2 regions of the Variovorax sp. VNK109 genome follow, and region 1 is predicted to be linked to the other one. Evidence: predicted binding sites of a transcription regulator. Region 1 holds the regulator's gene; the other holds the start of a gene.
What was found. The regulator HrcA, encoded in region 1, represses chaperone genes, less so after heat shock. The targets are predictions, from matches to a motif close to TTAGCACTCNNNNNNNNNGAGTGCTAA.

Region 2: the regulator HrcA is predicted to act here: its motif matches at 3,952-3,978, upstream of groES (co-chaperone GroES).

What each region holds. Positions count from the first base shown of each region.
Region 1 is NZ_JBMSDV010000001.1:818,288-823,302, forward strand. It holds gene ACO2Q9_RS04010 (DMT family transporter) at 1-525, shown strand, start outside; gene ACO2Q9_RS04015 (glutathione S-transferase) at 578-1,276, shown strand; tRNA gene ACO2Q9_RS04020 (tRNA-Ile) at 1,233-1,309, opposite strand; gene hrcA (heat-inducible transcriptional repressor HrcA) at 1,357-2,364, opposite strand; gene ACO2Q9_RS04030 (NAD kinase) at 2,394-3,290, shown strand; gene recN (DNA repair protein RecN) at 3,294-4,952, shown strand; gene rapZ (RNase adapter RapZ) at 4,949-5,015, shown strand, end outside.
Region 2 is NZ_JBMSDV010000001.1:1,192,401-1,197,415, reverse strand. It holds gene pgi (glucose-6-phosphate isomerase) at 1-1,108, shown strand, start outside; gene ACO2Q9_RS05915 (HAD family hydrolase) at 1,134-1,763, shown strand; gene groL (chaperonin GroEL) at 1,863-3,500, opposite strand; gene groES (co-chaperone GroES) at 3,555-3,845, opposite strand; gene ACO2Q9_RS05900 (hypothetical protein) at 4,148-4,723, shown strand; gene kdsA (3-deoxy-8-phosphooctulonate synthase) at 4,762-5,015, shown strand, end outside.

The DNA.
Region 1 (5,015 bases):
ACGGTGTTGTCCGTCGTGTTGCTGCGCGAATACGTTGGGTGGGTGCGCTGGACCAGCGTCATCGCCGGATTCGCGGGCGTGCTGGTGATCGTGCGGCCGGACAGCGGCGGGTTCGAATGGGCGTATGCATACCCGCTGGCTGCCGCACTCGGTTACGCCATCCTCATGGTCAGCGCGCGATGGATCGACGATGGCGAGGGCATGCTCACGACGATGTTCTACATCGCGCTCGGGCAGATCGTCTTTGCCGGCGTCACCATGCCTTGGCTCTGGACGGGCGTCGAGCTTTCGCATGCACCGGCACTGGCGGCGCTCGCGCTGTGCAGCGCGCTGGGCCTCGGGCTCATCACGCAGGCCTTCCGCCATGCGCCCGCGTCGCTGATCGCGCCACTCGACTACAGCGGACTCATCTGGGCTGCAGCGATCGGCTGGCTTTTCTGGCGCGAAGCCTTCAACGCCAGCTTCTTCCTCGGTGCAGCGCTGATCGTGGCCAGCGGCACTGCCGTGATGCTGCGGAAAGACTGAAGCATTGCAGCACCGAAGCAGCGGAACGCGGCATCGCTGGCATGATGCCGACATGATCATCGTCCACCACCTCGACCACTCCCGTTCACAGCGCGTCCTCTGGTTGCTTGAAGAACTCGGGCTCGAGTACGAGCTGAAGCTGTACCGACGCCATCCGCAGACCATGCTCGCGCCGCCCGAGCTGCGCCAGGTCCACCCGCTGGGCAAGTCGCCCGTCATCGAGGACAACGGCCTCGTCGTCGCCGAGTCCGCCGCCATCCTCGAATACCTGGTCGAGCGCTACGGCAACGGGCGCTTCACGCCGCCCGCCGGAACGCCGGAGGCCTTGCGCTGCCGCTACTGGTTGCACTATGCGGAAGGCTCCGCAATGTCGCCGCTGCTTCTCAAGCTCGTGTTCGACCAGATCGAGACGAAGGCGCCGTTCATCGTCAGGCCGGTCGCGAAGGCGATCGCCAGAACCTTCAAGAAAGGGTTCGTGCTGCCGCAGATCAGGCAGCACATGGACTTCATCGAAGCCGAACTGGGCAAGAGCGAGTGGTTCGCCGGCACGGAGCTGACGCTGGCCGACATGCAGATGAGTTTCCCGCTCGAAGCGGCTGCCGAACGCGCCGCCGCCACGGAGGGACGCCCCGCCATCGCCGCGTGGCTCGGGCGCATCCATGCGCGGCCCGCGTATCAGCGCGCGGTGGCGCGGGGAAACGGTTGGATGGTAGGGCGTGTTGGACTTGAACCAACGACCAAAGGATTATGAGTCCTCTGCTCTGACCAACTGAGCTAACGCCCCACGGATGCGGACCGCGCATTGTAGGCTGCGGCCACCCGTCGGCCGCGCTACTTGGGGTTGTGGCTCAGCGCGTTGCTCACCAGGCGCGAGGTGATGTCCACGATCTGGATCATGCGGTCGTAGGGCATGCGCGTGGGGCCGATCACACCGAGCGTGCCGACGATCTGGCCGTCCACTTCGTAGGGCGCGCTGACCACCGACAGTTCTTCCACCGGCACCATCTGGCTTTCGCCGCCGATGTAGATGCGCACGCCCTCGGCCTTGCTGGACACGTCGAGCAGGCGCGCGAGTTGTGCCTTTTTCTCGAACATGTCGAACGCCCGGCGAAGCTGGCCCATGTCACTCGAAAAATCGCTCACGGCCAGCAGGTTGCGCTCACCGGAGATGACGACATCGTCCTCCTTCTGCGTCAGTGCTTCGGTGCTCACCGTCACGGCCGCCTGCATGAGTGTGGCGATTTCGCCGCGCAGTTGCTCCATCTCGTTCTTCAGGCGCTCGCGCACCTGCTCGATGGCCAGGCCTGCGTAGTTGGCGTTCAGGTAGTTGGCCGCCTCGACGAGCTGCGACTGGTTGTAGTCGGTGTCGGTGAAGATGACGCGGTTCTGCACGTCGCCGTCGGGCGTGACGATGATGACGAGCACACGCTTGTCCGACAGCCGCATGAATTCCATGTGACGGAACACGGACGAGCGGCGCGGCGCCATGACGACGCCGACGAACTGCGACAGGTTGGACAGCAGTTGCGCCGCGTTGGCGATCACCTTCTGCGGCTGGTCAGGCACGAGGTGCGGCGTACTCAGCTCGTGCCGCTGCGCGGTGAGCATGGTGTCCACGAACAGGCGATAGCCGCGCGAGGTCGGGATGCGCCCGGCCGAGGTGTGCGGGCTGGCGATGAGGCCCGCTTCTTCCAGGTCCGACATCACGTTGCGGATGGTGGCAGGCGAGAGTTCGATCCCCGACGCGCGGGACAGCGTACGCGAACCGACGGGTTGTCCGTCGGCGATGTAGCGCTCGACCAGCGCTTTGAGCAACAACTTGGCACGATCATCGAGCATGCAACGATTTTAATGATCTAATTTCCCGCATGAGCAGCAAATTTCGCCAGGTTGCCCTGATCGGCAAGTACCAAGCCGCTGCCCCCGGGGGGTCGGCCGCCACGTCCCGCAAGACGCTGGAAGATCTGGCCAAGTTCGTCCAGAACCTGGGCTGCGAGGTGGTGATCGAGCACGACACGGCCAGCAACTCGGGCATCACCGGTTTTCCCGTTCTCGACGTCGAGGCGATTGGCCAGCAGAGTGACCTGGGCCTGGTGCTCGGGGGCGATGGCACGATGCTGGGCATCGGCCGCCGGCTTGCACCGTACGGCGTTCCGCTGATCGGCATCAACCAGGGTCGTCTGGGCTTCGTCACCGACATCCCCATCGAGAACTACCAGGCCACGCTGACGCCCATGCTCATGGGCGAGTACGAGGAGGACCATCGCAGCCTGATGCATGCGCGCGTGATGCGCGGCGAGGAATGCGTGTTCGATGCCCGCGCCATGAACGACGTGGTGGTGAACCGCGGCGCAACCTCGGGCATGGTGGAACTGCGCATCGAGGTCGACGGCCGCTTTGTCGCGAGCCATCGCGCAGACGGCCTGATCATCGCCACGCCCACGGGCTCGACCGCGTACGCGCTGTCGGCCGGCGGGCCGATGTTGCACCCTTCGGTGCCCGGCTGGGTCATGGTCCCGATCGCGCCGCACACGCTGTCCAACCGTCCGATCGTGCTGCCGGACGCTTCCGAGATCGCCATCGAACTCGTCGCCGGACGCGACGCCAGCGCGAACTTCGACATGCAATCGCTCGCCTCGCTGCTGCACGGCGACCGCGTGACGGTGCGGCGCTCGCAACACCATGTGCGCTTCCTGCATCCGCGTGGCTGGAGTTATTTCGACACGCTGCGCAGGAAGCTGCACTGGAACGAGGGAGGGTCCTGAGCCATGGCGTTGCGGCGCATCGTGCTGCGCGACTTCGTGATCGTGCACGAGCTCGAACTCGACCTGTCCGCAGGCTTCACCGTTCTCACCGGCGAAACCGGTGCCGGCAAATCCATCCTCGTCGATGCCTTGCAGATGGCGCTGGGCGCCCGCGCCGACGCCGGCGTGGTACGTGAAGGCGCGGCCCGCGCCGACATCAGCGCCGAATTCGACGCGCCACCCCAACTGGCGTTCTGGCTGCAGGATGCCGGCTTTGAAGCCAACACTGAGGCAGATTCCGACACGCTGCTGCTGCGCCGCACGGTGGACGCGCAAGGCAAGAGCCGTGCATGGATCAACGGCAGCCCCGCCACCGCCACGCAGTTGCGCGAGGCCGGTGATTTCCTGCTGGACATCCACGGCCAGCATGCGTGGCAAAGCCTGACCCGGCCCGAGTCCATCCGCCAGTTGCTGGACGCGTACGCGGGCGTGAATGCCGGCGAACTCGACGCGCCGTGGCAGCAATGGCGTGCCGCGCAAAAGTCACTGGAAGACGCACGCAATGCGCAGGACACGCTGCAACGTGAACGCGAGCGGCTGGCCTGGCAGATCGGTGAAGTCGACAAGCTTGCACCGGGTGCAGGTGAATGGGACGAACTCAACGCGGCCCATACACGACTCTCGCATGCCCAAGCGTTGCTGGACACGGCCCACCAGGCGCTGAACGCCCTGGAAGACGATGAATCCGGCGCGCTGGCCGGTCTTGCACGGGCACAGACATCGTTGGCTGGTCAGGCGCACATCGACCCCGAATTCCAGGCCTTGTCCGACGTGCTCGCCTCCAGCCTCGCGCAGGCCGAGGACGCCGTCCACACGCTGCACGGCTACCTGCGCAAGACGGAACTCGACCCGTCTCGTCTCGCCGAGCTGGACGAGCGCGTCGCGCTCTGGCTGTCGCTCGCCCGCCGCTACAAGCGCACGGCGCCGGAGCTGCCTGCCCTGCTTGCCGGATGGAAGGAAGAACTGTCGCGCCTGGACGCTGCAGCCGACCTGCACGCGCTGGAGAAGGCCGAAAATGCGGCGCGCGACGGATTCCTTTCGCAAGCGCGCAAACTCTCCCGAGCGCGCGCGAAAGCCGCTCCGCAACTGGCCACGGCCATCACGCAAGCCATGCAGGGCCTGGGCATGCAGGGCGGCCGGTTCGAGGTCACGCTCACCCGGCTCGACGAACCCGCACGCGGCGGACTTGAAGAAGTCGGCTTCCTCGTCGCCGGACACGCCGGCAGCACGCCGCGCCCCGTGGGCAAGGTGGCGTCGGGCGGCGAACTGTCGCGCATCGCGCTAGCCATCGCGGTCACCACCAGCCAGCTCGGCGCGGCGCAGACGCTGATCTTCGACGAAGTGGACGCAGGCGTTGGCGGCGCGGTGGCCGAGACCGTGGGCCGGCTCATGAAGCAGCTCGGCAAGGACCGGCAGGTGCTCGCGGTCACCCACCTGCCGCAGGTGGCTGCATGCGCGGATGCGCATCTCGTCGTCGCCAAGCGTGCCAATGAAGGACGAACCGAAAGCACCGTGCAGCCTGTCATCGGCGAGCAGCGCGTCGGCGAAATTGCCCGCATGCTTGGCGGTGAACGTCTGTCCGGCACGTCACTCGCCCACGCGCGCGAGATGCTGGGAGGTTGAACGTGGAGCTCGTCCTCATCAGCGGCATGTCCGGCTCCGGCAAGTCGGTGGCCCTGCATGCGC
Region 2 (5,015 bases), 370 kb from region 1:
CGGTGGCTCGGACCTCGGGCCGCAGATGGTGACGATCGCACTCGACGCCTTTGCCACGCCGAAGAAGCGCTTCCACTTCGTGTCGAACGTCGACGGCCATGAACTGGCGGGCGTGCTGCGGCACCTGAAGCCGCAGAGCACGCTGTTCCTCATTGCCTCGAAAACCTTCACGACCATCGAGACGATGACGAACGCGCAGTCGGCACGGCAGTGGTTCGAATCGCAGGGCGGCACAGACGTGGCGCGTCACTTCGCGGCGCTCACCACCAACGTCGAGGCCGCGTCGAAGTTCGGAATCTCCACCACCTTCGGGTTCTGGGACTGGGTGGGTGGACGCTATTCGCTGTGGTCGGCCATCGGGTTGCCGATCGCCATCGCCATCGGCGCAGACGGCTTCCGTGAACTGCTGGCCGGCGCGCATGCGATGGATGAGCACTTCCGCACCGCGCCGCCGGAACAGAACCTTCCTCTTCGCCTTGGCTTGCTGGACGTCTGGTACCGCAACTTCCACGGCTTCACGAGCCGCAGTGTGGCGCCGTACCACAGCGCGCTGCGACGCTTCCCCGCATACCTGCAACAGCTGGAGATGGAGAGCAACGGCAAGCGCGTCGACCTCGACGGCAAGGCGCTGGCTTTCGGCACGTCGCCGGTGGTCTGGGGTGAGCCCGGTACGAACGGCCAGCACGCGTATTTCCAGATGCTGCACCAGGGCACCGACGTTGTACCGCTCGAATTCATCGCCGTGCGCGACGCGGCCCATGACCTGCAGGGACATCACGCCAAGCTGCTGGCCAATGCCCTGGCGCAAGCGCAAGCCCTGCTGCAAGGCAAGGCTGATGCCGGCGGGCACAGGCATTTCCCCGGCAACCGGCCCAGCACCTTCTTCGTGCTCGACAGACTCGACGCCGCTTCGCTGGGCGCGCTGATCGCGCTTTACGAGCACCGCGTGTTCGTGAGCGGTGCGGTCTGGGGTATCAACAGCTTCGACCAGTGGGGTGTGGAACTCGGCAAGGTGCTGGCCAAGGACATCGAGCCGCGACTTGCCAGCGGCGATGCCTCGAACCTCGATGCGTCCACCGCCGGTCTGCTCGCCCGGCTGCGCGCCTGATCACACGCCCCCCGATTGCGCACACATGAACATCGTCTTCGACTTCGGCGCCGTGCTTCTGACCTGGCAACCGGTCGCGCTCGTGCAACGGCACTTTCCCCATCTCACACCCACGGCGCAGGCCGCGCATGACCTGGCGCGCGCCATGTTCCATCATGAAGACTGGGCTGGCTTCGACCGTGGCACGCATGAGCTGGACGACGTGGTTGCCAGCATGTCGTCGCGCCTGTCGCTGCCGGGTGACGCACTGCAGGAATTCCTCAAGCCGATCGGCGAGCGGCTGTTGCCCATCGAGGAAACGGTGACCCTGCTGCAGCAATTGCGGGAGCGCCGCGACAGCGCGGGTGACGTGAAGCTCTACTACCTGTCCAACATGCCCGCGCCGTATGCGCGTGTGCTGGAAGAACGGCACGAGTTCGTGTCCTGGTTCGACGGCGGCATCTTCTCGGGCGATGTGAAGCTCGCCAAGCCGCAGCGTGAAATCTACGAGCTGCTTGCGAGCCGCCATGCACTGGCGCCGGCGCAAACCGTGTTCATCGACGACTTGCAGGCCAATGTGGACGCCGCGCGTGAAGTCGGCTGGCAGGCCATTCACTGCACGCAGACCAAGGCGCTGGCTGCACAGCTGCAGCCCCTGCTGCCGCAGGCGCGATAGGCACAGCGCACGCGCCAAAGAAAAAACCCGCGAAGCGTGAGCCTCGCGGGTTTTTTCATGCATGAAGCGGCGCTTTCACGCCGCCTGCGTGCCGGGCAATTACATGCCCATGCCACCCATGCCGCCCATGTCGGGCATTGCGGGAGCCGGCGCGTCGTCCTTCGGGGCTTCGGCAACCATGGCTTCGGTCGTCAGCAGCAGCGAAGCCACGGAAGCGGCGTTCTGCAGCGCGGTACGCGTCACCTTGGTCGGGTCCAGGATACCCATTTCGATCATGTCGCCATAGGTGTCGTTGGCGGCGTTGAAGCCGTAGTTGCCCTTACCACCCAGCACGGCGTTGACCACCACGCTCGGCTCGCCGCCGGCGTTGTAGACGATCTCGCGCAGCGGCGCTTCGATGGCCTTCAGGATCAGCTTGACGCCGGCGTCCTGGTCGGGGTTGTCGCCCTTGATCTCACCGGCAGCCTGGCGTGCGCGCAGCAGAGCCACACCGCCGCCGGCCACGATGCCTTCTTCAACGGCAGCGCGGGTGGCGTGCAGCGCGTCTTCCACGCGTGCCTTCTTTTCCTTCATTTCGACTTCGGTGGCAGCGCCGACCTTGATCACGGCAACACCGCCGGCCAGCTTGGCCACGCGCTCTTGCAGCTTCTCACGGTCGTAGTCGCTGGTCGCTTCCTCGATCTGCACGCGCACTTGCTTGACGCGGGCTTCGATGTCGGCAGCAGCACCGGCGCCGTCGATGATGGTGGTGTTTTCCTTGCCCACTTCGATGGTCTTGGCCTGGCCCAGGTCAGCCAGCGTGACCTTCTCGAGCGTCAGGCCGACTTCTTCGGCGATCACCTTGCCGCCCGTCAGGATGGCGATGTCTTCCAGCATGGCCTTGCGGCGGTCGCCGAAGCCAGGAGCCTTCACAGCCACGACCTTCAGGATGCCGCGGATGGTGTTGACCACCAGGGTCGCCAGCGCTTCGCCTTCAACTTCTTCGGCGATGATCAGCAGCGGACGGCCGGCCTTGGCCACCTGCTCCAGCGTGGGCAGCAGGTCACGGATGTTGCTGATCTTCTTGTCGAACAGCAGCACGAACGGGTTGTCCAGGATCGCGGCTTGCTTTTCCGGGTTGTTGATGAAGTAGGGCGACAGGTAGCCACGGTCGAACTGCATGCCTTCGACGACGTCGAGTTCGTTGTCCAGCGACTTGCCGTCTTCCACGGTGATCACGCCTTCCTTGCCGACCTTGTCCATCGCGTCAGCGATGATCTTGCCGATGGATTCGTCGCTGTTGGCCGAGATGGAGCCGACTTGCGCGATTTCCTTGGAGGTGGTGGTGGCCTTGGAAGCCTTCTTCAGTTCGGCGACCAGGGCTGCGACAGCCTTGTCGATGCCGCGCTTGAGGTCCATCGGGTTCAGGCCGGCGGCCACGTACTTGGAGCCTTCGCGCACGATGGCTTGTGCCAGCACGGTCGCGGTGGTGGTGCCGTCACCGGCGTTGTCGGAGGTCTTGGAAGCCACTTCCTTCACGAGCTGGGCGCCCATGTTCTGCAGCTTGTCCTTGAGTTCGATTTCCTTGGCCACGGACACACCGTCCTTGGTCACGGTGGGGGCGCCGAACGAACGCTCGAGCACCACGTTGCGGCCCTTGGGGCCCAGGGTCACCTTGACGGCGTTGGCCAGGATGTTCACACCCTCGACCATGCGTGCACGGGCTTCGCCGCCGAAGACTACGTCTTTTGCTGCCATGTTGAATTACTCCAGAGAATCAGTTGAATGGATGGATGGATGAGGCGGGCGGGCTTACTTTTCGACGACGGCGAAAAGGTCCTCTTCCTTCATGACCAGCAGTTCGTCGCCATCGACCTTGACGGTCTGGCCGCTGTACTTGCCGAACAGGACGCGGTCACCGATCTTCACGCTCAACGCCTTGGTCTCACCCTTGTCGTTCGTCTTGCCGGGGCCGACGGCCAGGATTTCGCCCTGGTCCGGCTTTTCGGCGGCGTTGTCGGGAATCACGATGCCAGAAGCGGTCTTGGTTTCATTTTCCAGACGCTTGACGATCACGCGATCGGCGAGAGGGCGAAGTTTCATTGCATCTCCTTGAATTCGAAGCAAAGGGTTGGGATAAGGAAAGGCGCCGACTTCCACGAAAGTTAGCGCCTGTTAACTTTGGAGGGGTGACGGCCTGAAAGGCCTGTTAGCACTCAACTCCAGCGAGTGCTAATCATAAGGGCATTTATTGGCTTTGCAAGGGTGGTCCGGCGACTTTGGCGGCAGACGGTGTTGCGCCGGCACAGCAAGTTGCTCCGCTGGCAGGCGATGCGACGGGGACCCTGGGCGAACCATATGTAACATCCGTGGCAATGCCTTCTGTCTCTGATTCAACGACCCGCTTGGCGACTGAACTGGCCACAGTACCGGCACCCGTCCGCCTCACCATCGGTTTCGCCAATCTGGTGGGGACCGAGCTGGATGCCCTCGTGTCAGAGGACGTGGCAGTACTGGCGCCCCTGTTCGCACAGTCCCGGGTCGTCCCTGCCCCACAGTTGCCCGGCGCGGACATCCTGTTTGTCTACGCCCAGCTGGATGCCGACGGGAGCATCGTGGGGGCGACCCGCACGGGCATCCGGCAGGTGGCCCAGCTTGCGAATGCAGCCATCGTGGTTCTTGCCTCACCCAACACCGCCGCCAGCATCAAGAATGCGGCGAGCCTGTCCGGACCGAAAACGGCCAACATCGTCTTCACGCTCGACCGCAACGGGCCGGACTTCGGCAAATTCTTCTGCGACCTGTTCGGGAAGATGCGCGATGGGCAGCACATGCTGACGGCGTGGGCGGCGCTCGCCCCGAAAGGCCCGAAAGACAGCCGCCCGTCTGCCTCCCGGATGATCCTGCTGGCGGAAGGCGGCAAGATCGCGTTTCCGCGCCAGGTGCAGCTTCGTCAAGGCATGCCACGCGGCAGTTGCTAGGATGTCGCCTGCTGCAGCTTCCCGCAACGACCCATTTCATGACGACCATCCGAATCACCCCCTCCATTTCCTGCGGCAACGAACTGCCATTTGTGCTGTTCGGCGGCATGAACGTGCTCGAATCGCGTGACCTCGCGCTGCGAGTGTGCGAACACTACGTGCAGGTCACGCAGCGCCTGGGGATTCCCTACGTGTTCAAGGCCAGCTTCGACAAGGCGAACCGGTCCTCCATCCACTCCTATCGCGGCCCCGGGCTGGATGAGGGTCTGGAGATCCTGCGGGCGGTGAAGGA